DNA from 2 places in the Clostridium nitrophenolicum genome. Region 2 is predicted to be linked to the other one. Evidence: predicted binding sites of a transcription regulator. Region 2 holds the regulator's gene; the other holds the start of a gene.
The links. The regulator HrcA, encoded in region 2, represses chaperone genes, less so after heat shock. The targets are predictions, from matches to a motif close to TGTTAGCACTCNNNNNNNNNGAGTGCTAACA.
Positions count from the first base shown of each region.

Region 1: the regulator HrcA is predicted to act here: its motif matches at 11,404-11,434, upstream of groES (co-chaperone GroES).

Region 1 covers NZ_AP042469.1:5,156,685-5,173,447, reverse strand. The annotation lists gene ACZ5N4_RS24580 (response regulator) at 1-142, shown strand, start outside; gene abc-f (ribosomal protection-like ABC-F family protein) at 213-2,126, opposite strand; gene ACZ5N4_RS24570 (redox-sensing transcriptional repressor Rex) at 2,451-3,083, shown strand; gene ACZ5N4_RS24565 (adenine nucleotide alpha hydrolase family protein) at 3,319-3,783, shown strand; gene ACZ5N4_RS24560 (sulfide/dihydroorotate dehydrogenase-like FAD/NAD-binding protein) at 3,960-4,850, shown strand; gene gltA (NADPH-dependent glutamate synthase) at 4,850-6,235, shown strand; gene ACZ5N4_RS24550 (C-GCAxxG-C-C family (seleno)protein) at 6,396-6,803, shown strand; gene ACZ5N4_RS24545 (DNA-3-methyladenine glycosylase family protein) at 6,829-7,737, shown strand; gene ACZ5N4_RS24540 (4Fe-4S dicluster domain-containing protein) at 8,154-9,641, shown strand; gene ACZ5N4_RS24535 (TVP38/TMEM64 family protein) at 9,774-10,496, shown strand; gene ACZ5N4_RS24530 (TIGR01906 family membrane protein) at 10,504-11,154, opposite strand; gene groES (co-chaperone GroES) at 11,490-11,774, shown strand; gene groL (chaperonin GroEL) at 11,836-13,464, shown strand; gene ACZ5N4_RS24515 (prepilin peptidase) at 13,561-14,316, shown strand; purine riboswitch at 14,526-14,623, shown strand; gene guaB (IMP dehydrogenase) at 14,781-16,235, shown strand; gene guaA (glutamine-hydrolyzing GMP synthase) at 16,356-16,763, shown strand, end outside.
Region 2 covers NZ_AP042469.1:4,682,763-4,699,525, forward strand. The annotation lists gene dnaK (molecular chaperone DnaK) at 1-590, opposite strand, end outside; gene grpE (nucleotide exchange factor GrpE) at 714-1,328, opposite strand; gene hrcA (heat-inducible transcriptional repressor HrcA) at 1,374-2,411, opposite strand; gene hemW (radical SAM family heme chaperone HemW) at 2,667-3,797, opposite strand; gene lepA (translation elongation factor 4) at 3,817-5,625, opposite strand; gene ACZ5N4_RS22200 (hypothetical protein) at 5,756-6,106, opposite strand; gene ACZ5N4_RS22205 (stage II sporulation protein P) at 6,212-7,294, opposite strand; gene gpr (GPR endopeptidase) at 7,566-8,540, opposite strand; gene rpsT (30S ribosomal protein S20) at 8,933-9,199, shown strand; gene holA (DNA polymerase III subunit delta) at 9,262-10,305, opposite strand; gene ACZ5N4_RS22225 (ComEC/Rec2 family competence protein) at 10,323-12,104, opposite strand; gene ACZ5N4_RS22230 (cation-translocating P-type ATPase) at 12,148-14,745, opposite strand; gene ACZ5N4_RS22235 (ABC transporter permease) at 15,400-16,323, shown strand; gene ACZ5N4_RS22240 (ABC transporter permease) at 16,336-16,763, shown strand, end outside.

The DNA.
Region 1 (16,763 bases), 470 kb from region 2:
AGATGTTTCACTAGATAAAAAATCGAGTCTATCAGTAAGTAGATTTTTATTTTGCCCATTTTGTGGACAAAGATTTGATGAAATTTCTCAGGGATTCTCATTTTGTCCTTATTGTGGTAAGACATTGCAAACTAGTAAATAAGTGCATTACGTTGACTAGATTAAATAACTTTAAAATAAAAAACAGCTGACAATATCAGCTGTTTTTTGATTTACAATAAGCTTTCCCACTCTTCGTATAAATCATCTAGATCATTTTGGGAATCTAGTAGTTGTTTATTTATATTTTCGCTTTTTTCCGGATTGGAATAGACATCTTCAAGACAAAGTTGATTTTGTAACTCTACTATATATTTTTCTAGGTTTGAAATCTCAGTTTCTATATTTTTAACTCTTAATTTTTTTTCTTTTTCTGCTTTTTCCACTTCTCTTTTTTTCTTTTTCTCATTTTGTATTTGTGTTTTTGTTTTTCCAAAACTCTCTTCTTCCAATTGAAACCTTAGTGGATTCTTCTTTTTCTCTATATAGTAACTATAGTTACCTAAATATTCTCTAACTCCATCTTCATTTAATTCATATATTTTACCTATAACCTTATTTAAAAAATATCTATCATGGGATATTACGAGAACAGTACCATCATATCCCATAATGGCATCCTCTAAGGCCTCGCGAGACACTATATCAAGATGGTTTGTTGGTTCATCTAATAATAGAAAGTTGGATTTAGAAAGCATAAGCTTTAATATATTGATTCTACATTTCTCTCCTCCACTTAAGGAAGATACCATTTTAAAAACGTCATCGCCTCTAAAAAGAAAAGCTGCTAAAGCATTTCTGATTTCAGTTGTAGTTAGTTCAGGGAAATCATCCCATACCTCATCTATAACAGTATTCTCTGGATTTATATTAGCTTGCTCTTGCTCATAATAACCTATAAAGACATTTTTACCAAGGCATGACACACCATTATCTGGAGAAATTTCATCCATGATTATTTTAAATAGAGTGGTTTTACCTCTGCCGTTTTCTCCTATAAGAGCTACTTTCTCACCTTTTTTAATATCAAAGTTGAGATCATAGAATAAAGTTTTATCTCCGAAGCTTTTACTCAAATTTTCCACATGCAACACATCGTTACCGCTTTTAATTTGAGTTTCAAAGGTTACATTACCTAATCTTTCTTCTTTATCGGGAGCTTTTATTCTTTCAATTTTATCTAGAGCTTTTTGTCTGCTTTCTGCAGCTTTTACACTTTTTTCACGATTGAAAGACCTATATCTTTCAATTATCTCTTCTTGTCTTTTAATATCTGCTTGCTGAAGAGTATATGCTTTTAATTGTACTTCATAATTTTTCTGTTTTAAATCAATATAAGAAGTATAATTACCATTATAACAGTTTACATGTCCGTGTATTAATTCGAAAGTTTTATTTGTTATGGCATCTAAAAAGTATCTATCATGAGATATTATGATTATGGTTCCTTTGTATGCATTTAAGTATTCCTCTAACCATTCAATAGCATCTAAATCAAGGTGATTTGTAGGCTCATCTAATAATAAGATATCAGGTTTTATTAAAAGAAGTTTACAAAGAGCAACTCTAGTTTTTTGTCCTCCGCTTAAGACTTCTATAGGCTTATTATAATCCTGTTCTGTAAAGCCGAGACCTTTTAATACCTTACTTATTTCAGCTTTGTAAGTATATCCACCTCTATTTTGATAAAGCTCTGAGGAGGTGGTGTAATCTTTAATTATCTTATTATGATATTCTTCTTTACTAGAGTCATAAGGTTCATTCATTAATAACTCAAGCTTCTCTAATTTATTTTCTAAATTTATTAGATCCTCGAAAACAGTAAGAAGCTCACCATATATAGTGCTTGAAAAATCTAATGAAAGATGTTGAGATAAATATCCTAAAGTTTTATTTTTATCTATAAATAATTCTCCATTATCATAATCAATTTGATTAGTGATAATTTTGAAAAGTGTAGACTTTCCTGCACCGTTTGGTCCTATTAATCCAACTCTTTCGCCCTCATTTATGTTGAAAGTAACATTTTCAAGTATGACATCTATTCCAAATCCTTTATTAATATCTTTACAACTTAAAACTACCATAAGTTCACCTTCCTTAACCATTAATATTTTACTATGGTTGAAGATTTTTTTGTAGATTAATTTTGATAATTTAACACAATAATTAAATATAATAGCTTTGCATAAGAATTATTTACTAATTAAAAATTTATATTAAAAAATTTGATAGCAAAAAGAATGAGAAAAAGACAATAATAGATAGTAATAAATAAAAAATATACTATTGACATATTATATAATTAAATAATACTATAAAAAGTGGGATGAAGTAATAGTTAAATGATAAAATATAAACAATGTGTTTAGGAATTATATTAATTTGTGGTATACAAGTGGAGGTGCAGAATGGATAAGAAAAAAAATATATCAATGGCTGTAATAAAAAGATTACCTAAGTATCATAGATACCTAGCAGAATTAATGAGAAATGATGTTGATAGAATATCTTCAAAAGAGTTAAGTGAAAAAATAGGCTTTACAGCCTCACAAATAAGACAGGATTTAAATTGTTTTGGAGATTTCGGACAACAAGGTTACGGCTATAATGTTAGTGAATTATATAACCAAATAAGTGGAATATTGGGACTTACTAAGGAATATAAAACAGTAATAGTAGGAGCTGGAAATATAGGTCAAGCAATAGCAAACTATTCGCAATTTGAAAAATTAGGGTTTACGTTAAATGGGATTTTTGATATTAATCCTAAGCTTATGGGACTAAAAATAAGAGATATAGAAATACAGGATATAGATTATCTAGGTGATTATTTAAAAGAAAATCCAACAGATATAGGAATAATATGTGTTCCAAATAATAATGCTCAAAAAATTTGTGAAACTTTTGTTAAAAATGGCGTTAAGGGAATATGGAACTTTGCCCCGATTGACTTAGTTGTTCCAGAAACCGTGAAGGTTGAAAACGTACACCTTAGCGATAGTTTACTTACACTTAGTTGTTTGCTAAATGACATAGAATAAATAAAAAAAATATAAAATTTAAATTTATAAATATCAGAAATTAGCATAATTATACGCTAATTTTCTGCATATTTGTAAATTTGATATTGAAATGCATAATACTGGAAGTGTATAATGGTAATTGAGGTATATACTTTAATTATTTTTTGTAAACGTTTGTTATAATATTAACAAAAAGTTTATTTATAATTAAAGTAGATTTGAAGACCGTTAAATCATGGGGGGGATTATATAAGTGAATATAGTAGTTTGTTTGAAGCAGCTGTCAGACACAATGGAAGTAAAAATAGATTCAAAAACTGGGATTGCTATAAAGAGATGTGGGTTACCTATAATCAATTCACAGAGTGAAAGCATACTAGAGAAAGCATTAGAATTGAAAAGAGATAGAGGAGCTAAAGTTACAGTAATATGTATGGAAACTCTCCATTCGGAAACGGTGTTAGAGGAAGCAATAGCTATGGGCGCAGATGAAGGCATACTCATATCAGATAAAAGCTTAGCTGGAGCAGGAGAAGTATCTATATCAAGTATATTAGCTGCAAAAATAAAAAAATTAAATTATGATATATTATTTATTTCAAAACAGGTTATAGAAGATAGTGATGAAGAAATTGCCACGGAAATAACCAGGTATTTAGGGACTCCAAGAATTATTTTTAGAGAAACAATAGACTTTAAAGATGCAGAGTTGGCTTAGATTTTTTCTTGAAAAAATTATAAATTTAATACATTAAATTCCCTCAATTTCAGATTTTTATATAAATTTATACAAATTATCGATTAGTTATACAAAAATAAATTTAATATGTTATAATTAAGTGGGGATGAGAGTGCGATTAATATATTAAACATATTTTACGGAGGGGAATAGAAATGTACAAAATTGTAGACAAAAGATTATTGGCGCCAAACATTTATCTAATGGATGTAGAAGCTCCAAGAGTTGCGAAATCATGTTATCCTGGACAATTTGTTATAGTAAAAATGGATGAAAGAGGAGAGAGAGTACCTCTAACAATCTGCGATTATGATGCAAAAAAGGGAACTGTAACTATAGTATTCCAAACACTTGGTGATTCTACTAAGAGAATGGCTGAATATGAAAAAGGTCAAAATTTTACAGATTTTGTAGGGCCATTAGGACAAGCATCAGATCTTGTTCATGAAGATATAGAAGAATTAAAGAAAAAGAATATAATCTTTATAGCTGGCGGTGTAGGTACAGCACCAGTGTATCCACAAGTTAAATGGCTCCATGAAAATGGAATCGATGTAGACGTTATCGTTGGATCTAAATCAAAGGAATATTTATTACTTGAAAAAGAAATGATGGCTGTATGTAAACATTTATATGTTGCTACAGATGATGGAAGCTATGGATATAAGGGACTTGTTACAAACCTATTAAAAGAACTTATAGATAATGAAGGTAAGAAATATGATCACGTGGTAGCTATAGGACCGATGATCATGATGAAATTTGTTGCTAAGCTTACAAAAGAGTATGGAATTAAGACTGTAGTAAGCTTAAATCCAATAATGGTTGATGGAACAGGAATGTGTGGTGCTTGTAGAGTAACAATTGGCGACGAAGTAAAATTTGCTTGTGTTGATGGACCAGAATTTGACGGACATCTAGTAAATTTTGATGAAGCAATGAGAAGACAAGCTATGTATAAGAGTGAAGAAGGAAGAAAAATTTTAAGAGAAGTAGAAGGCGACACTCATCATGGAAAAGGCTGCGGATGCGGAGGTGACAAATAATGGACAGAATGAAAAGGATACCAATAAAAGAACAAGATGCAAAAGAAAGAAGCACTAATTTTGCTGAAGTTTGTTTAGGATACACTAACGAAGAGGCAATGGAAGAAGCATCAAGATGCTTAAATTGTAAAAATCCTAAATGTGTAGGAGACTGTCCTGTAACAATAAGCATCCCAGAGTTTATATCAAAGGTTAAGGAAGGAAACTTTGAAGAAGCGGCTAAAATTATAGCTAAATCAAGTGCACTTCCAGCAGTATGCGGAAGAGTATGTCCACAGGAATCTCAATGTGAAGGAAAATGTGTACTTGGTATAAAGGGAGATGCTGTAGCTATAGGTAAGCTTGAAAGATTTGTTGCTGATTGGTCAAGAGAAAACAATATAGACTTATCCGAAACAAAGCCTAAGAACGGTAAAAAGATTGCTGTAATAGGAAGTGGTCCTGCAGGACTTACTTGTGCAGGAGACCTTGCAAAGCTAGGATATGAAGTAACTATATTCGAAGCACTACATGAAGCAGGTGGAGTTTTAGTTTATGGAATTCCAGAATTCAGACTTCCTAAAGAAACAGTTGTTAAACACGAAGTTGAGAATGTTAAAAAGTTAGGCGTTAAGATAGAGACTAACGTTATAGTTGGTAGAACTGTTACAATAGATCAACTTGTAGAGGAAGAAGGCTTTGATGCAGTATTCATTGGATCAGGTGCAGGACTTCCTAAGTTTATGGGAATACCAGGAGAAAACTTAAATGGAGTATTCTCAGCAAACGAATTCCTAACAAGAAATAATCTAATGAAAGCATTCAAAGAAGATTATGATACACCTATAAGAGTAGGTCAAAAGGTAGCTGTAGTTGGCGGCGGAAACGTTGCTATGGATGCTGCTAGAACCGCATTAAGACTTGGAGCAGAGGTTCATATAGTTTATAGAAGATCAGAATCAGAACTTCCAGCAAGAGTTGAAGAAGTACATCATGCAAAAGAAGAAGGTGTAATACTAGACATTCTTACAAATCCTACAGAAATCATAGGTGATGAAAATGGATGGGTTAAAGGCATGAAGTGTGTAAGAATGGAACTAGGTGAACCAGATGCATCAGGAAGAAGAAAACCTGTTGTTGTAGAAGGTTCAGAATTCATAATGGACGTAGATACAGTAATTATGTCCCTTGGAACATCACCAAATCCATTAATATCTTCAACTACAAAGGGCTTAGAAATAAATAAATATAAGTGTATAGTAGCAGAAGAAGAAACTGGTCTTACATCAAGAGCAGGAGTATATGCTGGAGGAGATGCCGTAACAGGAGCTGCTACAGTTATACTTGCTATGGGAGCAGGTAAAAAAGCTGCTAATGCTATTGATGAATTCTTAAATAAAAAGTAAATTGTGTTAATATGAAATTTACAATGCTGTATTAGCTTTAAGACTAATACGGCATTTTTTTATATGATTTGAGCAATGATTATTAAATAATATTTATTTCATGATAGGAAAAATTGTTGTAAAATGTATAATATAAAGTAAAAAAATTGGAGGTAGAGATATGTTAGTAGAAAAGGTAAAAAAATACTACGGAGAGGAATATGATTTGAATTGTGCGGAAACCATAATATATGCAGCTAATGAGGAATATAATTTGGAATTGGACAAAAAGACTTTAAAGACAATGGCTGCTTTTGGTGGCGGTATGGCAATTGAAAGCGTATGTGGTGTAATTACTGGTTCTTTGGCTGTATTAGGGATACTCTTTACTAAAGAAAGAGCTCATGAAAGTGATAGAATTAAAGAGCTCACAAAAGAATTTTTTAATAAATTCGAAGAGAAGTTCGGAACAAACAGCTGCAATAAACTGAAAGAAGGATACAGAACTGAGGAAAGTAGATGCAGTGTCATGTTGTATTCAGCAGCAGAAATATTAGACGAAATAATTATAAGAGAGAGAGCAGAATAACTCTCCGTGTGTGGGAGGCAATAGTATGGATTTTAACTACATAGAAACTTTTGAAAATAGTATAGTAATAAAAGGTGTTAGGAATTTTGAGCTGGATCATATATTTGAATGTGGGCAGTGCTTTAGATGGAATAGGCAAGAGAATGGCAACTATATAGGAGTGGCTTTCGGTAGAGTAATAGAAGTAGAAAAAAAAGGCGAAGATGTTATAATATTTAATACAACTGAAGATGAATTTAATAGTATATGGAGTAATTATTTTGATTTATACAGAGATTATTCAGAGATAAAGAATGTACTAAGTAAGGATTCTATCCTAGAAAAGTCAGTAGAGTTTGGACATGGAATTAGAATACTTAGGCAGGACCCCTTTGAACTGATAGTTTCATTTATTATATCGGCAAATAATAGAATACCTATGATTAAGAGAGCAATAGAAAAGATAAGTCAAAAGTGGGGTAATGAATTAGAATACAAAGGGAAAAAATACTTAGCATTTCCTACGATAGAGCAGCTTAATAAAGCAACAGAAGAAGAGTTAGAGAAATGTGGCACAGGTTTTAGAGCGAAGTATATAAAGAATACAGTAGATAATATTTATGCTAACACAATAAAGAAAGATCAATACGATGAAAAGTATGATATTGATTGGATAAAATCCCAGGAAGATGATATATGCCACAAGGAACTGCAAAAATTTATGGGAATTGGACCTAAAGTTGCTGATTGTATAATGCTGTTTTCGATGCAGAAATACTCAGCATTTCCTGTTGACGTATGGGTAAAAAGGGCAATGCATTATTTCTATTTAGCCCCAGATGTGTCTCTAAAAAAGATAAGAGAATTTGGTATTAATAAGTTTGGAGAGTTATCAGGATTTGCGCAACAATATTTATTTTATTATGCTAGGGAAAACCACATAAATATTGATTAGTTGATTGTAGGATTTTATGAACCGAAAATTAGCTTATACACTAGAACATACTGCTAATACTTAAATTTAAAATACATGATTTTTAGTTGAGAGTTGAAAATTGCCAACTCTCAACTATTTATTTGCTCTCTTCTTCTATAAAAATTACTAACTTAGATTATAGTGTAAATTAACTTGTAAGTTATTTTATTTATAATTTTAAACAGTTTATATTTAAGTATTCTAAGTGTATAAATATTTTATAAAAATTTTTAATGTTTTGCCATTAAAAAACTGTTACATATTTTAAAATAATCTGTTATAATGTATAAGGGCTTGAATAAAGCTGATAAAGCTAACTGTATTATAAAATTAATTTTATAATTTAAATTCGTCATTGTAATATATTGATATATTTTTACAGGAGGGATATAGAAATGATAGCGTTTGAAACTCAATTAAAAAAGCTTAAATACTTAGTATTAAAAGAAGTAGCTTGTATGGCTAAAGAAAATAGAATAAATAAAGAAGAATTAGAAAAGGTTCCTTTTGCCATTGTACCAGGAGAAAAGGCTCAATACAGATGTTGTGTTTATAAAGAAAGAGCAATTGTTTATGAAAGAGCAACCTTAGCTTCGGGATTTATACCAAATAAAGGTGTTGAATCAGAAATAACTGAAATTAAAGATGATGGACAAATGTTATATGTATTATCAGCAGCTTGTGATAAGTGTCCTATTGATAAGTATACTATAACAGAAGCCTGCAGAGGATGTATTGAGCATAAATGCATGGAAGTATGTCCAGCTGATGCTGTAACTAGAGTTGCTGGAAGAGCATATATAAATCAAGAACTTTGTAAAGAATGTGGAATGTGTAAAAAAGTATGTCCATATAATGCTGTTGCGGAAGTAATGAGACCATGTAAGAGATCTTGTCCTACTGGTGCATTGGATATTAACCCTTCAAATAAAATAGCTGTTATAGAAAAAGAGGAATGTATAAATTGTGGTGCATGTATGGGAGCATGTCCTTTTGGAGCTATATCTGATAGAAGTTACATTACCAACGTAGTTAAATTGCTATCAGAAAAAAAGAAGGTATATGCAGTAGTAGCACCAGCTATAACAGGGCAATTTGGGCCTAAGATAACAGTTGGACAAATAAAAGAAGCTTTTAAGCAAGTAGGCTTTTTTGATATGGTTGAAGCAGCTTGTGGAGCAGATGCTGTAACTGTTCATGAGTCAAATGAATTTGCTCATAGAATGGAAAGAGGCGACAAATATATGACTAACTCATGCTGCCCAGGATTCATGAGTTATGTAGAAAAGAAATTCCCAGATCAAGCAGACAAGATATCTGGTACAGTGTCACCTATGGTTGCGACAGGAAGAATGATAAAAGAGATGTACAAGGATGCTGCTGTAGTATTTATAGGTCCATGTACTGCTAAAAAAGCTGAAGCAAGTAGAGAATCAGTAAAAGATGCTGTAGATTATGTTTTAACATTTGAAGAAATAGCAGCCTTAATGGGAGCTTTTAATGTAGATCCTGAGAATTGTGAAGATACAGTTATTGATGATGCTTCTATATTTGGAAGAGGCTTTGCACAAGGCGGAGGTCTCACTGCTGCAATAGAGAATTATGTAAAAGAAAAGGGACTTGAATCAGAATTTACCCCTGTTAAAGCAAGTGGAATGGATGAAATTAAGAGAACTATGACTATGGCCAAGACAGGAAGATTGCAAGGAAACTTTATAGAAGGTATGATGTGTGAAGGCGGATGTATAGGAGGCCCTGCAGCTATGGTTTCTATTATGAAGTCCAGACCTCAGCTAACTAAGTTTAGTGGACAATCTACTAAAAAATCCGTACTTTCAAATGAAAACCTAAATAAATTTGATGAAATAAATTTAGATAGATAATTATTTAACTTTGAGTAAAGCTGGGCTTTATTCAAAGTTTTTTTTATTTTGTAAAAAATTAAGTTTACTTTGATAAAATTGTAAGATAATATATAAATAAATTAAATTTTGTCTATATCAGGAGAAATCAAAATGAAGGAATTTTTGCAAGGTTTTTATAATAAACTGTCTAAATACAAATCTCATATAATGCTTGTGTTAGTTATGATTTTTTTTATCTTTACGGCACATGAATATTATATTAAATACTCTCATATTCTAAGGGATCCAAATAAAGTTAAGAATATAATTATGTCATATGGAAACTATAGTATTCTAGCATATATTCTATTACAAATCCTTCAGGTAGTGGCATTTTTTATTCCAGGGGAAATAATACAAATTGCTGGTGGTTACATATATGGTACTTTAGGAGGAAGTGTTTTATCTATTGTAGGAATAACAATAGGTAGTGCTCTGGCTTATGGATTTTCATCTTACTACGGTAAACCTTTAGTAAATAAAATAATATCAAAAAAAGACCTTAAGTTTTTTAATAGAATACTTAATATAGGAAGTATAAATACTATCGTTTTTCTATTATATTTAATTCCAGGTATACCTAAGGATGCATTGGCATATATTTGTGGTATCTCAAGTATAAACTTTAAAGATTTCATAAAATACTCAACGATAGCAAGGATTCCAGGAATCTTAGTATCTGCTTATTTTGGAGCTAAAATTAACAGTGGAAATAAGTTATTGTTGATTATAATAGCTGCTATATCTATATGCTTATTCATAGTTGGAGTTTTTAAAGGAGAAAAGATAGTAAAAGGACTAATGAAGAAAAGTTATGCAAGAGATGATGAGTAAATTATGTTTACTTATCATCTCTTATTTTTCTGTATAGCAGTCTAAGTAAGATACTGCAGCCTATTACCAGTAAAAGTATAAGCAGAGCACAGTGCAGAAAATAAGTTTCTGGCAAGATATTAATAATAGGATCAGTTTTAGGATCAAGAAGCCAATAGTCATTATTGAAAAATAGTTTGTGAAAAAAAGTAAAGCATTTATCAAAATTCCAAAGGAAACCGCTTAAAAGAAGAAAACAAGTACAAAAAATAATGTTAGAGCACCACTTTAAAAACAGATAATCTTTATACTTAATAGCAAAGTATATTGCAAATATAGTTATCAAAGTACAAATACCTAAAATAAAATTAAATTTTAAAAAAAGTTTTTTTACCTCAATAAAATGAATTATTCCTTCTTGCGATGATGGAAGAAGAGGGATATTAAAATCTATAGATTTACTTGAGTTTAAGTAGTTTATAAGGTAATCATAGGTTGATTTTATTTGAAGATTATTTAAGCTTGTATACTTTTCTAAATTTAAATATTTTATATCAAAATAATATAAAAGCCTAAAATTAAGAGTGATTTTAACTGATGAAATTATAACAAACAAAAATAGTGAGATAGAAAATATTAATCTAAGCAAACCTTTTAGTAATTTATCTATGATAATCATTCCTTTCATAAGCTAAAAATATAGAAAATTTTGTTATAATGGTATTATAACCGTAAAATAGGGAAAATAATATAGATGTATGTTTTTGAGGTAAAAAACTTTGCTCAAATAGTATAATAATGAAATTAATAGAAATGGGGAGAAATACCTATTTAATTTAATGCTGTTTGCTTATTTCGCCATTAACAATAGATTAAGTTGAAAATTAGAATTTGAAAATGTAAATACAATTATTTATTATAATAATTGTATTAGCACTCAAGAGTGATGAGTGCTAACAACAAAGTTAACAAAAAGATTTTAAATATAACATATAATTTTAAGGAGGGGTTTAAATGAGCATTAGACCACTTGGTGACAGAGTCGTTATTAAAAGAATTGAAGCAGAGGAAACTACAAAAAGCGGTATAGTATTACCGGGAACTGCAAAGGAAAAGCCACAAGAAGCTGAGGTTGTAGCAGTAGGACCTGGCGGATTAGTTAATGGAAAAGAAGTTAAGATGGAAGTAAAAGTTGGAGATAAAGTTTTATTCTCCAAATATGCTGGAAATGAAGTTAAGATGGATAACATCGAGTATATCATTTTAAAGCAAGACGACATATTAGCTGTAATAGAATAATACACTAAGAATGGTTCATAACGTACATTAAATATAACGAAATCGTAGGGAGGGTTTATTTATGGCAAAAAGCATTTTATTTGGCGAAGAAGCTAGAAGATCAATGCAAGCAGGTGTTGATAAGCTTGCTAATACTGTTAAAATAACATTAGGACCGAAAGGAAGAAATGTTGTACTTGATAAGAAATTTGGTTCACCACTTATAACTAATGATGGTGTTACTATAGCAAGAGAAATAGAGTTAGAAGATCCATATGAAAACATGGGAGCTCAGCTTGTTAAAGAAGTTGCTACAAAAACAAATGATGTAGCAGGTGATGGAACAACTACAGCTACTTTACTTGCACAAGCTATAATAAGAGAAGGATTAAAAAATGTTACAGCTGGTGCTAACCCAATGCTTATAAGACAAGGTATAAGAATGGCTGTTGATAAAGCTGTTGAAGAAATAAAGAAAGTTTCAAGACCAGTTGAAGGAAAAGAAGACATAGCAAGAGTTGCTGCAATATCAGCTGCTGATGAAGAAATAGGTAAGCTAATTGCAGATGCTATGGAAAAGGTAGGTAACGAAGGAGTTATAACTGTAGAAGAATCTAAATCCATGGGAACTGAACTAGATGTTGTTGAAGGTATGCAATTTGACAGAGGATATGTTAGTCCATACATGGTAACTGATACAGAAAAAATGGAAGCTTCAGTAGATGATGCATATATTTTAATAACAGATAAGAAAATATCAAATATACAAGATATACTACCAGTACTTGAGCAAATAGTACAACAAGGAAAGAAACTATTAATAATAGCTGAAGATGTAGAAGGTGAAGCACTAGCTACTTTAGTTGTTAACAAATTAAGAGGAACATTTACTTGCGTAGCAGTAAAAGCTCCTGGATTTGGTGACAGAAGAAAAGAGATGCTTGCTGATATAGCTACACTTACTGGCGGTCAAGTGATATCAGAAGAATTAGGAAGAGACTTAAAAGAAGCTACAATAGAGATGCTTGGAAGAGCTGACTCAGTTAAAATCAGCAAAGAAAATACTACAATAGTAAATGGAAAAGGCGATAAGAATGCTATCCATGATAGAGTAGCTCAAATAAAGAGACAAATAGAAGAAACTACATCAGATTTTGATAGAGAGAAATTACAAGAAAGACTTGCTAAGCTTGCTGGTGGAGTAGCTGTAATTAAAGTTGGTGCTGCTACAGAAACAGAATTAAAAGAAAGAAAGCTTAGAATAGAAGATGCTTTAGCAGCTACTAAAGCAGCTGTTGAAGAAGGTATAGTTCCAGGAGGCGGAACAGCTTATGTTAATGCAATACCAGAAGTAGAGAAATTAACTTCAGATGTTGCTGATGTTAAGATTGGTATAGATATAATAAGAAAATCATTAGAAGAGCCAGTAAGACAAATAGCATTTAATGCTGGAGTTGAAGGTTCTGTAATAATTGAAAAAGTTAAAACTAATGAAGTTGGAGTAGGATACGATGCTTTAAAAGATCAATATGTAAATATGATTAAAGCTGGTATCGTTGACCCAACTAAGGTTACAAGATCAGCTCTACAAAATGCTGCATCAGTAGCTTCAACATTCCTAACAACAGAATCAGCAGTAGCTGATATTCCAGAAAAAAATCCTGCTCCAATGCCAGGTGGCCCAGGAATGGGAATGGACGGAATGTACTAAAATAAAAAATAAAAGCGTTATGGTTTTGGCCATAACGCTCTTATTTTTATTTTTAATGATTACAAAATATTATAAAAATAGCAATGAGGAATTGAGATGATTATATATTATATAATTTTCATTTTTGGAGCAGTAATTGGCAGTTTTTTGAATGTATGTATATATAGAATACCGAGAGGAGAATCTATTGCTTTTCCTCCATCGCATTGTACAAACTGTAAAAAGGAAATTAAATGGCATGATTTGATTCCTATAATAAGCTATATATTTTTAAGAGGAAAATGTAGATATTGTAGGGAAAAAATATCAATAAGATATCCGATAGTAGAGTTTATAACAGCATTATTATTTTTGGCAAACTATAGTATATACGGCTTAACATTTGATTTTGTAAAATATACTACCTTTGTAAGTTTTCTAATTGTCATTGGAATGATTGATTATGATACCACAGACGTATATTTTTCTACCACATTATCAGGCATAGTTTCTGGAGTAATATTCATAGGAGTACTGGCTTATAATATGCTTCCAGTAAAAAGCTATATTTACGGTGGAATTTTAGGTGGAGGATTTTTAGCATTAATAATTCTAATAACTAAAGGTGGCATGGGCTGGGGGGATGCTGAGATATGCCTAATGAGTGGGCTGTTTCTTGGATTTAAACTTACTATATTAATGTTGTTTTTATCATTTATTATTGGGTCAATAGCAGGAATAGTACTTATTCTACTAGGGAAAAAATCAAAAAAAGATTACATACCATTTGGACCATATATAGCCTTATCAGCAATACTTTGTGTATTATCAGGAGAAAAAATTTTTTCTTTTTACATGTCGTTAATATTTTAATTTTCTCACCAAGAGAACCTGCTTAGGTTCTTTTGGTTTTTAAGTTTTTTCTTTATAAATATGTATGAAAACGTATGTATCTAAAAAAGCTCTAAATATATAAACAAAATAATTGACAAAGGACAAAAAATTGAATAAAATAATGTAAATAGTTCGAATAAAAAAGACATATAAGTTGCAAATTTAATCTTGTGTGATCTTTTTGGAATCAAAAATAATACATTTTGACTCATATATCCCCTGAATATGGCAGGGAGTCTCTACCGGAAACCGAGAATTTCCGACTATGGGTGGAATTTATGGCTATAGTATATAACCATATTAATTTCACACATAGGAAATTAATATGGTTTTTTGTTTTCGACAAATTAAATATGCTTATAAGTATTGTTTGTGAGCTAGATGTAAAAAATACGAAAGAAATAAGTTTTTATAAGAATATAAATTTAAAGGAGTGGGTTTAAATGGCAAGAATTTTAAAACAGGCATATACATTTGATGACGTACTTTTAGTTCCAAATAAATCAGAGATACTACCTAGAGATGTTTCATTAGCTACTAATTTGACTAAAAAGATAAAGCTAAATTTGCCTTTAATGAGTGCTGGAATGGATACTGTTACTGAGGCTAAGATGGCTATAGCTATGGCAAGAGAAGGCGGTATAGGAATAATACACAAAAATATGACAATAGAACAGCAAGCGGCAGAAGTGGACAGAGTTAAAAGACAAGAAAACGGAGTAATAACTAACCCATTCTTTCTTTCACCAGACAATACTATAAATGATGCATTAGCGGTTATGAGTAAGTATAGAATTTCTGGTGTACCAATAACTGTAGATGGAAAGTTAGTTGGAATAATAACTAATAGAGACATAGTTTTTGAAACAAACTATGATAAAAAAATATCTGAAGTTATGACAAGTGAAAACTTAATAACTGCTCCAGAAAATACTACAATAGAAGAAGCGAAGGATATACTTAAGCATCATAAGATAGAAAAACTTCCATTGGTAGATAATGATAATAACTTAAGAGGACTTATAACTATAAAAGATATTGAGAAAGTAAAAATATTTCCTAATAGTGCTAAAGATGAAAGAGGAAGACTTTTATGCGGAGCTGCAGTAGGGGTAACTGGTGATATGTTAGAGCGTGTGGCAGCCCTAGTTGAAGTTGGAGTAGATGTAATAACTGTTGATACAGCTCATGGACACTCAAAAGGAGTTATAGATGCAGTTAAAAGTATTAAGGAAAGCTATCCTGAACTTCAAGTTATTGCAGGAAATGTTGCAACTGCAGATGCTACAAAAGATTTGATTCTTGCAGGTGCAGATTGTATAAAAGTTGGTATAGGTCCAGGATCAATTTGTACAACTAGAGTTGTAGCAGGTGTTGGAGTTCCACAACTTACAGCTGTAATGGATTGTGTAGAGGAAGCTAATAAATATGGAGTTCCAGTTATAGCTGATGGTGGTATAAAATACTCAGGAGATATAGTAAAGGCTTTGGCAGCAGGTGCAAAAGTAGTTATGATGGGATCAATGCTAGCAGGATGTGAAGAAGCACCTGGAGAAAAAGAAATATATCAAGGAAGAAGCTATAAAGTATACAGAGGAATGGGATCATTGGCAGCTATGGCTTGTGGAAGTAAAGACAGATATTTCCAAGAGGGAAATAAAAAGTTAGTTCCAGAAGGCGTAGAAGGAAGAGTGCCATACAAAGGAATTGTAGCAGATACATTATTCCAACTTGCTGGAGGACTTCGCTCTGGTATGGGATATTTAGGATCTGAAAATCTAAATAGATTATATGAAAGTGCAACATTTGTAGTTCAAACAGCATCAGGACTTAGAGAAAGTCACCCACATGATATATCAATGACTAAGGAAGCACCGAATTATAGTGTTAATCTATAATTTTATAACTTGTTTTACAGGACAGTTGGCAGGAAAGTTTTATATTTACCCTTCTAAAAAATTTAAAACCTCTCTAGCTGCCAACTGTCAATTTTTAATTTATGAATTTGGAGGTAACTTATGGATAGAGAATTAGTTCTTATTGTAGACTTCGGTGGTCAATACAATCAATTAATTGCAAGAAGAGTTAGAGAAAATAATGTATATTGTGAAATAATTCCGTATACTCATTCTATAGATAAGATAAAAGAAAAAAATCCTAAAGGTATAATATTTACAGGTGGACCTAATAGTGTATATGGAGAAGGTGCTCCTAGAATAGATAAAGAAATATTTGAATTAGGCGTACCTGTTCTTGGTATATGCTATGGAGAGCAGCTTATTGCTCATACTCTTGGAGGAAATGTTAAAAGTCCTGATAAAAGAGAGTATGGTAAAACAGATGTAAGATTAGACAAAACATGTCTACTATTTGATGAAGTAGAAGAGAATGAAAGCTGCTGGATGAGCCATACAGATTATGTAGAA
Region 2 (16,763 bases):
GTATCACCATTTGTAGCCTTAACTTCAAATACTCCATCACCAAGTTCTAGTATTGATACATCGAAAGTACCACCACCAAGGTCGTATACAAATATTTTTTGGTTAGTATCCATCTTATCCATACCATAAGCAAGTGATGCTGCTGTTGGCTCATTTATTATTCTTAATACTTCAAGACCTGCAATTTTACCAGCATCTTTTGTTGCCTGTCTTTGGCTGTCATTAAAGTAAGCTGGAACTGTTATTACTGCTTGAGTAACAGTCTCGCCAAGATAAGCTTCAGCATCAGCCTTTATTTTTTGAAGTACCATAGCTGATATTTCTTGTGGTGTATATTCTTTTCCATCTATATTTACCTTATGATTTGTTCCCATATGTCTTTTTATTGATATTATTGTTTTGTCTGGATTAGTAATTGATTGTCTTTTTGCAACCTGCCCTACTAATCTTTCTCCACTTGCTTGAAATGATACTACAGATGGGGTTGTTCTTGCCCCTTCAGCGTTTGGTATAACTACTGGATCTCCACCCTCCATAACAGCTACACATGAGTTAGTTGTTCCTAAATCAATACCTATTACTTTTGCCATACTAATTTACCTCCTAGTATTAAATGTACTTATGTTTATAAATTTATATTTTTAAGAAATTTTCATTTTTATTGAATATGTTAATATTACTTAAACACATTGCTTGCGAAATAAGATTTGCTCTTAGTTAGCAACCTTAACCATACTATATCTTAAAACCTTATCTCCTCTTTTATATCCTTTTTGGAAAACCTCAACTACTTGATTCTTTCCATATTGGTCATCCTCTATGTGCATAACAGCATTGTGGAAATTTGGATCAAATTCACCTTCATTTGAAATTTCTTCAACACTTAGTTTTTCTAAGGCACTTCCAAACTGCTTTATTGTAATTTCTATACCTTTTTTAATATCTTCTGCGCTGCCTTCTACAGATATAGCTCTCTCTAAGTTGTCAAGAACAGGCAGCATTTCCTTTAATACATCTTCACATGCATCTGTATATATTCCTTCTTTTTCTTTTGAAGTTCTCTTTCTAAAATTATCATATTCTGCATTTAATCTTGCTAATCTATCCTTAAGAGCTTCATTTTCATTTTTTATTTTATTATTTTCATCTAGCAGTTTTTGATTTTCTTCTTTTACCCCATTTAGCAAATCATCAAAGTTGGTTTCAACATCTTCGACTTTTTCGCTATTAACCTCTTCTGCATTATCAACCTCTTGTAAATCTTCTTCTTTTTCTAATGAGTCAATACACTCATTTTCTTCTATTTTTTTATCCTCTTCCTTAATCATTCACACGCCTCCTCCAATCTAGCATTTTCTTGATTGATATTATCTCTATTTATCATCATAATAAATGTTTGTTAGAATAAAATTTAATTCTCTAACAACATTAGCCAACACTGAAATCACCTTTGAATAAGGCATTCTTGTAGGACCAATTACCCCTATTTCTCCAACTGGTCTGTCTTTTACATTATATACTGCGGATACAACACTGCATTCTTCTGCACCTTCTATAAAGCTTTCTGTCCCAATTTTAATTGAGATGTTTGAAGAACTGTTAAGTAAGCCGCTAATTTTATCTTTATTATCCAATAATGACAGAAATCCACGTGCCTTTTCTATATCTTTGTATTCAGGGTAATTAAAAATATTAGTTGCACCTTCCATGTATATTTCGCCATTATCATCACTGCTTAAACTTTCATATAAAACTGGAATTATAGCATTAAATATATCTTCATATCCTTCTAGATCTTTTTTCAAGTTATTTATAACTTCTAGATTTATTTGTTCGCAATTTAAGTTTTTTAGTCTTGCATTTAATATATTACTTAATGCTGCTAATATATCAGAACTTACGTTTTTTCCTGCTCTTACAACATTATTTTTTATTATGCCACTATCCGTTATTATTACGAATAATATGTTGTTAGAGTCTATATTTAAAAGTTGAACATATTTAATATAGCTCTTACTTACAGAGGGCGTTTTTACAATGGATGTCAGGTTAGTAAGTCCAGATAGAAGTGCTGTAGCTTGTTTAATTATAGTATTTACCTCGAATAATGCATTAGCTAAAATTTGATTTTTTATAATGTATTCTTCTTCTGGAGTTAACTTAGGAATTTTCATTAACTTATCCACATATAATCTATAGCCTTTATTTGATGGTCTTCTTCCCGCTGAACTATGAGGCTGTTCAAGGTACCCCATGTCTTCAAGATCTGCCATTTCATTTCTTATTGTGGCTGAACTTATCCCTAAGTCATACTTTTTAGCTATGGTTCTGGATCCCACAGGCTCAGCAGTCATTATATAATCATTAATAATAGCCTGAAGTATTTTTATTTTTCTTTCATCCATTTCCATAATATCACCTCTTTGTTAGCACTCATTAATGTTGAGTGCTAATCACTATGATTAAAAAATATCACTCATAATTTTATTTGTCAATGTTGCATAAATTGCATTATATAATCAAATAAAATGATTTATCGAATTTTAAATAAATAATTATATAATTTCTCCATTTTGCTCGTGATTTCTAGTCATATTTATATATTTTGTTGATATATCACGATTTTAGCCTTATTTCTTTAAAATTAAGGTATCCTAATACGTTAATTACTGAATAAAGTCACACATTATGCTATTAGAAAGCTCAAGACCTTTTTCACTTAAAAATAATCTGTCATCTTTCTTAATGAGCATGTGATTATTTATATATTTCTTTATTATTTCTCCATATACAGAATAAATATCTTTTTGAAATCTTTCAGAAAAGTCAATTATACAAATTCCATCTATTTTTCTGAGGCCCATAAACATAAATTCCTCCATTTCGTCCTTTAAGGAGTTTTTATGCATATCAAGTTTCAAATTTCTATTCATGCGGACATCTCTAATATATTCTTCTATATTTTCAGTTTTTCTATACCTTAAACCATCTACATATGAATGGGAAGCTACACCACAGCCTATGTATTCTTCTAAATTCCAATAAACTAGATTATGAGCACATTCTCTCTTTGGCTTTGATAAATTAGAAATTTCATACTGATGATATCCTTCTTGTCTTAAGAAGCTTACTATATGCCCATACATTTCCCTTTCTAATTCTTCATTTGGAAGATTAAGTTTATCTTCCTCGTACATTTTATAAAAAGGAGTACTTTCTTCGATAATAAGACTATAACAAGAAATATGTTCTGGATTTAGTTTCACGACATTTTTCAAAGTATCTTGTAAGTCATTCATATTCTGATCTGGAAGACCAAACATTAAATCCACATTTATATTATTAAAACCTATTTTCCTTGCAAGTTCATATGCTTCTATAAATTCATCATTACTATGTATTCTTCCAATTTTTTTTAATATTCTATTTTGCCATGCCTGTAACCCTATGCTTAATCTATTAACTCCCATTTCCCTTAAAAATTTAAGTTTCTCCTCTGTAAAAGTACCTGGATTACCCTCCACAGTAAATTCCAAATTCTCAGCTTTATCAAGCTTATCAATAGCCTTCTTTATATTAGTCCATGCATCTAAAGACAAATAGGTGGGAGTTCCCCCACCTATAAATATTGTCTTTATAACTCTATCACTTATGCTATCTATGTCCTTCTCTAAAGCTTTAGAATATTCAATCATAGATTCTTCTTTACCGCAAAAAGAGGGGAAATCACAATATAAACATTTTTGTTTACAGAAGGGAATGTGAATATATAATGCTATTTCTTTATTCTTTAACATTATTAAGTCCCTCCAATATTTATTCTTCTGTCTTAAGAACCGCCATAAATGCTTCTTGTGGAACTTCTACACTTCCAACCTGTCTCATTCTCTTCTTTCCTTCTTTTTGTTTCTCAAGAAGCTTTTTCTTTCTTGATATATCTCCACCATAGCATTTTGCTAGAACGTCTTTTCTCATTGCTTTAACAGTTTCTCTTGCGATAACCTTTCCGCCAACTGCAGCCTGAATAGGTATTTCAAACATTTGTCTTGGAATAATTTCCTTTAACTTTTCCGCTATAGCTCTTCCTCTTGCATAGGCTCTTTCATCTGGAACTATCATAGATAAAGCATCTACTACATCTCCATTTAAAAGTATATCAAGCTTTACAAGTTTAGCTGGTTTATATCCTGCTAATTCATAGTCTAAAGAAGCATATCCTCTTGACCTTGACTTTAAAGCATCAAAAAAATCATATATTATTTCATTTAATGGAATTTCATAGTTCAAGCTTACTCTGGTAGTATCTATATACTGCATATCCTTGAATATTCCACGTCTATTTTGAGCTAAATCCATAACTGGTCCAACATAATCCGATGGCGTAATTATAGATGCTTTAACAATTGGCTCCTCCATGTATTTTATTTCTGTAGTATCTGGAAGATTTGTTGGATTGGTAAGTTCTATAACAGTACCATCAGTTTTTCCTATCTTGTATATAACAGATGGGGCTGTAGTTATAATATCTAAATTAAATTCTCTTTCTATTCTCTCTTGAATTACATCCATGTGTAATAGACCTAAAAATCCGCATCTAAATCCAAAACCTAATGCTATAGAAGTTTCTGGCTCGAAGGATAGAGCTGCATCATTTACTTGAAGCTTTTCAAGCGCTTCTTTTAATTCACCATATTTTGCTCCGTCTACTGGATAAATACCACTGTATACCATAGGTATTGCTGGTCTATATCCTGCTAATGCTTCCTTTGCTGGTCTTTTAGCTTCTGTTACTGTATCACCAACACGAGCATCTCTAACATTTTTTATAGAAGCAGTGAAATATCCAACATCACCTGCTTTTAACTCTGGAACAGACATATATCTTGGTACAAATATCCCTGTTTCTGTAACCTCATACACTTTACCCGATGCCATTAGTTTTATTTCTGTTCCTGGTTTTATCGTTCCCTCTTTAACTCTTACATGACATACTACACCCTTATAACTGTCATAGTATGAGTCAAAAATAAGAGCTCTTAATGGTGCTTCTTCATCACCCTCTGGTGCAGGAACTTTCAATACCACAGCCTCAAGTACATCTTCAATATTAATTCCAGTTTTAGCTGAAACTAATGGTGCATCATGTGCTTCTAAACCTATTATATCCTCTATTTCCTGTTTTACCTCTTCCGGTCTTGCACTAGGTAGATCTATTTTATTTATTACTGGCACTACTTCCAAATCATGATCCAATGCTAAATAACAGTTTGCTAAAGTTTGAGCCTGTATCCCCTGAGTAGCATCTACTACCAATATCGCACCTTCACAAGCAGCTAAGCTTCTTGAAACTTCATAGTTAAAATCTACATGTCCTGGGGTATCTATTAGGTTTAGAATATACTCTTCACCATTAGGTCTTTTATAAACAAGTCTTACTGCCTGTGATTTTATTGTTATTCCTCTTTCTTTTTCAAGATCCATATTATCAAGTACCTGCTCATCCATCTCTCTTTCAGTAAGGGTACCTGTTTTCTGTATTAATCTATCTGCAAGTGTTGATTTACCGTGATCTATGTGAGCAACAATAGAAAAATTTCTTATACGCTTTTGTCTTTCGCTCTGCATACTGTTTTACCCTCCATTACTAGTTAACAATTTAAAAGATTTGCACTTTTATGCAAATCTTTCTCATACTTTTAATAGTATAAATAATCATAGTAAATTATAACACAAGGTTAGTATGGAGAAAAGTATATTACCTGACTTTATTTTGTAAAACGCCATTTATTTTTTCCTCTACACTTTTAAATGCCTCAGAAGTTTTATTTATGATACCAGAGGTGCTATTATAAACCTTGTTCTCTACATTATTTAATAATTTTGCAGAGTTATTTTTTATATTATCAGCCACTTTATTATTTATGTAAAAAGAGTATTCACTAATATCCATTCTAAAATCAAAAGGAGATATATTATAACTTATTTTAAAAGCAGATCTATCTTTTATAAACTTAGGCAGACTATCACTTATTACTATGAAGCCATAAAGTACTATAATTAGACATATTGATAATACTAATATAATATTTCTAATTCTAGTTCTCATAAAAAAATACACCCCTATTCTAACAACTTGTAGTTAATTTCTACCTTGTTATCTTTAAGGATGTACTTTTTTCATATTTTTATTCAACTTTACCATGAATTTATACTATTTATTAAGAGCTTCAGCTATTGCTCTAGCTAAGTACTTTGCGGAAGCCTTTGCTTCATCCGTAGTATTTATATCCGCTCCTACCTCTATTAAAATAGCGTTATTACTTCTATCTTGATTAAAATATCTAGTTCCATTGTTGTAATAAACCGTATCTTTGTAAAAACCAGGAAAATTTTTTTTGCAACTTTCTATTATTTTATTAGCTAGTACCATATTTTTATCAAAGTGAGGATTCTTTTTTGCCATTACAATACTTATTTTAGCCACATTTTCTCCATTCATTCTAGTGGTAACAGCCTTCTTATTATCACCTACAGAATCTCTATGTAAATCTATTATTAATTTAAAATCATTATATTGTTTTAAATACTTATCTAAAGTTACTACTGATCTCGCATAACTTTGTGTGTAAGCTTCTCTATCATGTACAGTTTTATCATTAATTGCTGATATCCCGTAATTTGACTGAAGTTCATTTACTAAAGCATCACCTACAGCACAAACGTTCTGACTATTATCAGAACTAATAGCATCTCCCGGTTTATAACCTTCAGTGGTATGTGTATGATATATTAAAACTTCAGGTTTGCTAGTATTTAAAGTCTTCTTAAGCTTTGGATCATATACACTCACTGATTTGTTTTCTAAATTTAAATCATTATTTGCATCTGAATTTGTTTTTTCACTATCCCTTGCAATTTGTTTATCATCTAACTTGAAGTGATTAAAATCTACATTAAGATTATCTTTTCCTCCAGAGTTGTTTATATTTATAAATGACAACTCTCTACCTAGTACTGACATAGGATTATTTAAATCTAGCCCAACCATTCCAAGTGCTACTTGTCCAATTGTAAAATTACTTTCAGCCATATCTTCTTCACTAAAAGAGGTAGCCTTAACAACAGGCATAGTGTAGTTTAGTATTTGAACAAAAAACATATTTCTATTGATACTGCTGCCATAGGAATTTGCTTTTACCACACAGGGCAAAACAATAACTATAAGTGCAGCCACCATTAATATAAATGCCCTAAGTCTGAAATCCTTTTTTCCACTTATCCTTCTGTAATTCACTTCTTCACTGCTATGAAAAAACTCAAAGCAGTTCCCCCCTCTCATGTAATCTAATTTTTTCACACTTTAGTGATATTAAATTATATGAGAAGGGACTATAATTTATAACTTAGGCATATGAAAAGAAATAAGAGACCAAAGATTCGAAGCATATTTGTCACGAGACAAGGAGGTAAAATTCAGTCATAGTGGGGCTATGCCTGGATTTTGCCGACGAAGTATTCGTGACAAATAGGCGAGAATACTGGTCTATTATTTATTTGATTATGCCTTAAGTTAAAAATCTGTTTATATCTTCTAAATCTAAAGCTGGCTGAAGAGCTATGTTTATCCCATTAGCTATTACCTTTGAAACAGAATCTATAACCAAATCAACTTCTTTTGGAGTAACCATAAGATTTCCAACATAAGGATCTAGTATCTCCTTGATCATTGCATACTTTTCTTCTTTGCCTAAAGACTTTAACATATTGTAGAATTCTCCACCCTTTTCCGCTTGCTTTGCCATTTGATCCAAAACCATATCTATCGTATCATTAGCCATAGTGGCTGCATCTACAACAGTTGGCACTCCTATAGCTATAACTGGTATACCTAAAGTCTGTTCACTTAATTCCATTCTTCTATTTCCTACTCCTGACCCAGGCGATATTCCGGTATTTCCGACCTGTATAGTTGAATTCACCCTTTCTATTTTTCTTGATGCTAAGGCATCAATGCATATTATTAAATTAGGTTTTATTTTATCTACAACCCCTTTTATAATCTCTCCTGTTTCAATTCCTGTAAGTCCTAAAACTCCTGGTGCTATAGCACACACTGGTCTTATATCTTCGTCTATTTGATCTGGTATAAGCTGTTTTAAATGCCTTGTTACCATAAGTTTTGATATAACTTTAGGACCTAAGGCATCAGGGGTTATATTCCAATTTCCTAGTCCCACCACAAGTGCAGTCATACTATCATCAAGTTTAACCATATTGGATAGGCTCTCTCCAAGAACTCTACTTACTTCGTCCATTGTATCAGCATCATAATGAGTAAATCTAGGCATATCGATAGTTATGTATGTACCTTTAGGTTTCCTCATCATTTTTTCACCAATATCATTTACTATCTTCACACTGGTTATTTTTATTTCCCCTTCTGTACGCTCATCTACCTCCACTCCTGATATATCTTCACTATTTTGTTTTTCATATATCTCCTTTGCTTCAACAGCTAAATCTGTCCTAATACTAAACATAATTTCACATCCTTTCAACTGAATCTTTAATTCTCCATTATTAGTTTTTCCTTATTTTTCGTTCATATTCTTATTTCTGAATTCAGGCATATGAAAAGAAATAAGAGATCAAAGATTCGAAGCATATTTGTCACGAGACAAGGAGGTGAAATCCAGTTATAGTGGGGCTATGCCTGGATTTTGCCGACGAAGTATTCGTGGCAAATAGACGAGAATACTGGTCTATTATTTCTTTGATTATGCCTCATAGTGAATGTTGTCAATTATGCTCTAAAAAATACTTGAAGTGCTGAAAAATTAATGATATAATATCATTTGTTGAATAAACGAGACTCACTAGCAAATTTCCCCAAAGCTGTTGAGGCCCTATAAAATTATAAGGGGGTGAAAATATGGCAAATATAAAATCAGCAAAAAAGAGAATAAGAGTTACAGAAACTAAAACTCTTAGAAACAAAATGATTAAATCAGCATTAAAAACTGCTATAAAGAAATACTTAGCTGCTGTAGAAAGTGGAAACGCTGAGCAAGCAAAAACTACTTTTGTAGCTGCTGTTAAATCTCTAGATATGGCTGCATCAAAAGGAATCATACATAAGAATAAGGCAGCAAGAAGTAAGTCAAGATTAGCAGCAAAATTAAATAGCATAACTGCTTAATAAATAAACCGGTTTTTACAACCGGTTATTTATTTTTGCTTTTTATTATTTAATTATATAAATTATCCCGCTATAGCATTTATGATTAATAATTCCAGCTCTGTTTTTTCATCAACTGTGGAAGTCTTCATCTTCTGCTCCGCATTTATACAAAGCTCAATAGCATGCTGAAGCTGTCTTAAAGTGAACTTTTTCCCTTGAGATAAAAGCATATCAAAAGCATAATCCGATCTTACATTAACCTCTTTCATAATAACTTCTTTGTTTTTTTTAGCATTAACTCCCAGTTTCACTTTAAATAACAAAGTAAATTGTCTCTCAATCATATTTAATATGTGATTTGTTTTTTCACCTCTATATATAAGCTCATTTAGTACCTCAAGAGCTTCCTTCAACCTTTTATTTGAAATTGGATTAACTAAATCAAAAATGTCATCATCACTACTTTTTAAAAATAAAGCCTTGATATCTTCCTTAGTTATATCTCTCCCATCTGTAAAGCAGCAGAGTTTTTCAACTTCATTTTCAACTACACTCAAATTATTTTCGTCCATTATGCTGCAGAAAGCTTTTAATTCAATACGCCCTATTTGTTTATCTCTATTCTCAAAAAAAACTTTTATCTTATTCTCTAACTGTTGACCCTTTAGTTTATCAACTTTTACTACACAAGCACTCTTACTAAGTTTATTTATTCGCTTTCCCGGCTTATCTCTTTTGCCCTTAAACACATCATAAATTATAAGTATGCAATGATCTGGTATTGTGCCAATATACTCACAAAAATTGTTAAAGGCTTTATCTGCAGAAATCTTACTATTTTCTCCCTTATCATCCTCTATAAAAGAGGACCTATATACTAAAACAACCTTTTTGTCGCTCATGAAAGGAAGTGTCTGACATGCATTTATCACAGGATCAAAACTTTCTAAAGAATTACCATCAAACTCCATGTAGTTTAAATCCATAAAATCTTTATCTACAAACTTACTTACTAGAGACTTAACACATTCTTTTATAGTCTGTTCATCATTACCACATAATACATAACAATTATTTATAATATTTTTCTTTATATTTTGATGAAAAGTAGCTACATCTATCACTTAAATACACCTCATTATTAATACACTCTAACTATTCTATTAAATATTATAACATATAAAGATATGTTGTCTTCACTAATGTACACTTTATTATTTTGGGCATTATTTTCCAGTGACCTTTGGGGGAATTTTACAGCATCATAGCTTCTAAATACACTTAAAGCTTCTTTTTTCATATTATTGTTGATAAAGGCGAACTTTTTATTTTTATTACTTATAATCGTATTAAAAATGTTACCTTCACCATAGCACATAATCCCTAGTTGAAAACTTTCATCAATGTCAATTTTAAAATTTTGCTTAGGGTTAGTAAAAATTTTCTCTATATTCATTTTTTCCTTTATATTAATTACCTCTTTAGCTGAAGATTGACTGTAACTACATACCATAACTTTATTAGTTTTGTACTTTATAACTACTCCTTCCCCTTCAGAAAAGTTGATGTAGTATACTTGGGGTACAAAACTGTAACTTTGAAATAATATTAATATCAATATAAATGAGGGCAAATATTTAAATTTCCTATAACCATGTTTATATAATATAAAACTTAAATAAATTAAGATTAAAGCAAAACCATCTAAATATGTTAAGTAAGTTATAGGAGGGCAAAATTTTAAAATTAAATAATTCGCACCTTCTATAGCAGTTAACACAAAGTTTAATCCACTGCTTAAAAGTCTAAACATTACAGGAATAGAGCAAAACAATAATGCGGAGTTTCCTAATATAACTATTACAGAGTACATCGGAAGTAAAAAAATATTTCCTAATATAAATCCACTACTAAAATTTTGAATATTGAACGCTGTATATGGTACAGAAAATATTTGAGAACTCAATGTTATACTTAAACTCTCATTTAACTTTTGAGGTAGTCTATATAATGTTCTTAGAATTTTTTTATAGTATATGATAATCCCAAGGGTAGCTAAGAAAGACAGCATAAAGCCAACATCTATGATATAGTAGGGTTTAATTATAAGCAGTATAAGAGCTGCCAACGCTAAAGATGATAGAGTATCATAATTTTTAAAAAACATTTTCGAAAATTTAAATATAATTATCATTATAAAAGCTCTCACAGTTGAAGCTTGCATTCCTGTGAAAAGTATATAAATAAAAGATACTAAAATTGCAAATTTTAACCCAATAACAATCTCTAATACCTTGTATATGATTGCCATATGAAATCCAGATACGCTGACGGCGTGAAACACTCCCATTTTTAAAAACTCACTTTTCTGGCTCTTAGTCAAATATCCTGTGTCACCATAACAGAGAGCCATCACTAAAGCGGATCTCTCATCCCCTAATATTTCTTTATACTGCGCATAAATATTTCTTTTTATTTCATACAAATAATACACATAATCCTTTTTACAAGTATCATATTTATCTACTTTATAGTTTCCTATAACTCCTCTAGAGAAATCCTTATCATTTTTAAAAGTTCCATAAATCTTTATTCTTTCGCCTTCTTTAATTTTACTTATCTTTCCACTTAATAATATCTTTCTCCCTTTATAGCTACTTACATAGTAATAGCCCTTATTTTCAGTCAACCTAACTTCTATAGTATCAGGAATCTTTATATTAAAGTACATAGTAAAACTAAAAATCCCTATGGCAAAGAAAAGTATATTTATAATAAAAAATTTTTCATCTAAAGTAAAGAAAAGAATAGCAAAAAAAGATGCAGCGATTACTGCACCTATGAGAGCATTTTCATACAACATCATTGAAGAAACACATCCAATAAAGACTGAGATAGAATAATAAATAAGAGGTCTCTTCATATATATCACCACCTATTATAATATTTACCAAATAATAGGTGACTTAATCATAATATTGCTCTTTGCCTAATTTATTAAATAGCGAAATTGCAATACATACAATTAAAATAGCTAATGTAATTTTCCAATAATCTACACTTAAAATTACATGTAGTCCTCCCATTAACACCATTATTCCAAACTGCAAAAGTAAATTTAAACCTAAAATTAAATTTGAGAATTTATTTTGGAACAACTTCGTCTTAGAAAAGCTAAGAGTAAAAAATACAGCACTCAAATTTAATGCAGTAAAAGATGCTACTTGAGCAAATGCTATCCCCCTGCTGTATGTTAACATAAGCACTATAAATGCTCCTATTCCCATTATTGACCCATTAAAAATTATAAAAGCTTTATTCTCTTTTATAATATCTTTATCTAATTTATAATCAGTACATTTAACATCCTCATATTTATACTGAATCGCTAAAGCCATGCTGGATATGATCATTAATATATTGTTAAACCAAAAACTCTCAATATACATTAATGGAACATTATATTTCCGCAAAAACATTAATGATGTAAATATAAGCATAGCAGTTGCACAACTTATAATATATATAATAATTTTTTTTATTAGATTAATTATTCTTCTAGAATCTTCAAGCATATCTAAAATGTGCATGAATCCAATATCCTTCAAAATAATATCTGATAACTTTTTAACCATTTTACTAGTTGAGGTTGTAATTCCTATGTCAGATACTCTTAAAGCAGGTAAATCAATTAATTTAGAACCAATTATAGCAGTGGCATGTCCATAACTTTTTAATGCTTTTATTATCTTAACCTTATGTTTGGAATTTATCTTTGAAAAGATTCCTATTTTATCTCCTATTCTGTCAAATTCATCATTTGACATATTGTCAATCTCTACTCCCGATATTATCTCATTCACCTTTGATACTAACTTCATCTTTTTACCTACAGCGAAAGCAGTAAGCTTATTATCATCAGTAATAATAACAGGCTTGATATTTAATCTCTCACTTCTGTCAATAGAGTCTATCGCCTCACTCTTCAACATGTTTTCAAATCCAACCAATCCTACAAACACCAAATTGCTTTCAATATTTTCTTTAACACTAGGCTCATAATTAAAATTCCTATAGGCAAATCCTACAACTGACAAACATTCAGCAGACATGCTAACCCCTGCGCTTCTTATTGCATTTATTTCATCTTCTGTTATATCTAATTCCACACCATTCTTCATTATATGTGTGCATTTATTTATTATAGAATCTACAGAACCTTTAATATTAGCTCTATAATTTTCGTCTACAGAATTTATTGTAGTTAATATCTTTCTATCATTATCAAAAGGAATATATAAAACTCTTTCATGCTGTCTATCTAGATTCCTTTTATCTAACCCATTCATCATAGCAAATTTAATAATTGCCGCTTCCATTAAATCTTCTTTGGGATTTATTAATTTTCCAGTACTTACTTGTGTATCATTACAAAGTAATCCTATATGCAACATTCTTTGTAAATTTTCAATATCCCCTTCATTTGAGCTGCCATTTACTACATCGCTGATAACATCTATAAAATTTCCATTAGTAAATATCTTTGCAACCTCCATCTTATTTTTAGAAAAGGACCCTACCTTGTCAGTACAAATAACTGATATTGAAGATAATTTCTCTATAACAGATAAATCTTTGAATTCAATAGAGTTTTTCTTCATCTTCTTTAATAGGAATAATGAGACTACACTTAAAATAATCACAATACCTTGTGGTATAGAATTCAGAACAAACTCAGCAGAAATATAAACCATTTGTTTTATATTTTCTTTACTAATTATTCTTAGAGATATATTTATCATTAGAGCTGATATTATGAATATGCAGAAATAATTAATAATTTCGTGCACCTTTTTTCCGACTTCCGTGCTCTTATCCTCTTCTGAAAAGAAAAGCTTTACCATATTAGCTATTTGAGTATTCATACCCGTAGCAATTACTATACCAGTACCACTTCCCCCAACAACAAAAGAGGACTTAAAAAGTATATTTTTCATATCAGATAGTGTTATTTCTTTATCTTCTATTTTAGTTTCATATTTTTCTACTACATATTTCTCTCCAGTGACTGACGTTTCATTTACTTTTAAATCCTCACTTTCAATCACCCGTAGGTCAGCTGGCACACCTTCTCCTTGACCTACAATAACAATATCACCTATTACTAACTCTTCAAGCGGTATCTTAAAGGTTCTACCATCCCTCACTACCCTTGCATAGCCAATATTTAAATTTTCTAGTTCTTTAATACTTTTTTCGTTATTATATTTATCTAAGGAAATAGGTAGTATACTCATCATTATAACTAGCAGCATTATACCTGCTAATATAAACTGAGTAAAGTATAGAAAAACAATTAAGCATACACTCAACATAATTACCCAGGGTTCTTTTATCTGATTGATAATTATCGAGTATAAACTTTTAGTCTTTGGTATAAGAATTTTATTTGCACCATACTTTTCTCTCTTAATATTTATATCATCTCCGTCTAATCCGGAATAGATATTACTCTCTAGAAGCTTTACTATTTCATTCCAAGAGGATTTATACCATTGAATCATATATTTTCACCTTTCTATTCTATTAATAAGAGGTATTAATTAGAATTTTTAAGTAATATAAAGTTTGGATACAGACATAAACTTATATAACTAACCAATAGCTATATTGGATTTATATCCCTTTTAATAGTCGTTCTAATATTATCATACTTTAAAATAAAATATCAATTTTACTCATTCCTATCTTAGACTATAAAAAACATAATTTGCATAATACATTAGGTTTTAAATTTTTAGTATAAAAATTATAGTAATTTTTATACATTTTGTCCGCTTGTTAAAAACACTTATTAAATATTGTCATTAAAATTTCGACATTTTTATTTTAAGCAAAATCTTTTTTCTAAAAAATTCATTGACGAATAATTATTTTGACTATTTTTGGCAACCATCAAATCCAGTAGTATCAATTGACACAGCTTTCACACTATGATAACATTATGTAAAACATACTACTTCTAAAGAATTGTTCATTGATAATTGAATATTATATAATTAAAAATTTCTTTTTTCTAAATAATCCATCAAAGACGATATGTCATATTTATGCATATCTTGTTTTAAATTTCAATAAAATTCCAACAAATAATGAATAAATATTTATTTTATTATTTAAAATTTCACAACTAAATCATAAAAATTGGGGGTTAAAATATGATCAATTATATTCTAAAAAGATTATTCTACAGTATCGTTACTATTTGGGTGGTTATCACTCTAACCTTCTTTTTAATGCACAAAATACCTGGCGGGCCTTTTGATGCAGAAAAAAAATTACCTGCTCAAGTTCAAGCAAATCTCGAAGCAAAATTTGGGCTTAATAAACCTCTTGGAGAACAATATACAACTTATCTAAAAAATGTTGTTTTACATGGAGATTTTGGTCCTTCAATGAGGTATGAAGGAAAAAGCGTAAATGAAGTTATAGAATACTCTTTTCCTGCAACAGCAAAACTTGGACTGTGTTCAGTAGGCTTTGCACTTATAGTAGGATTATACATGGGAATAACTGCTGCACTTCATCAGGGAAAATGGCAGGACAACCTCTGTATGGTTGTTGCTACTTTAGGAGTAACAGTTCCAAGCTTTGTTATGGCAACCTTCTTCATTTATTTTTTTGCGGTTAAATTAGGGTGGCTTCCTGCCGTCGGCTTTGATGGACCAGAAAACTTAGTATTGCCAGCAGTCGCTCTCGGCGGATATGCTACTGCATTTATCGCTAGACTTTCTAGATCAAGCCTTTTAGAAGTTATAAGACAAGACTATATAAAAGTTGCTAAAGCTAAGGGATTAGCAAAGGCAAAAATAATTTATAAACATGCCCTTAAGAATTCATTAATACCTATAATAACATACCTAGGACCTCTTCTTGCTGGTGTACTTACCGGAAGCTTTGTAATAGAAACATTATTTGGAATACCTGGGCTAGGAAGAGAATTTGTACAAAGCATAGGTAACAGAGATTACACCACTACTCTAGGAGTAACTATCTTCTACAGTACCTTATTGGTAGGATGTAATCTATTAGTAGACTTATTATATGTAACAATAGACCCAAGAATAAAACTAGAGAGTTAAGGAGGTCACAAAATGCAAGCAACTAAAAATTTAGATGAAAATTTAAACATAACAGTATCTAATTCTATAACAAAAGATATGTTTGAAAAAGTTCCTTCTGCAGATAAAAATTCTGAAGCTATAGTAAGGCCAAGTCTCACATACTGGCAAGACGTTTGGAGAAGATTAAAAGAAAATAAACTGGCTATGATAGGACTAACATTTGTTATATTAATTACAATTATTGCAATTATAGGTCCTTTACTTTCAAAATACAACTACTACTCACAGGATCTAGATATGGCCAACCAACCTCCAAGTGCAGCTCACTGGTTTGGTACAGATAAATTCGGAAGAGACATTTTTGTTAGAATACTTTATGGAGCAAGAATATCTTTGGCAGTTGGATATGCAGCAAGTATTCTTAACATAGTTATAGGTATTTTATATGGAGGTATAGC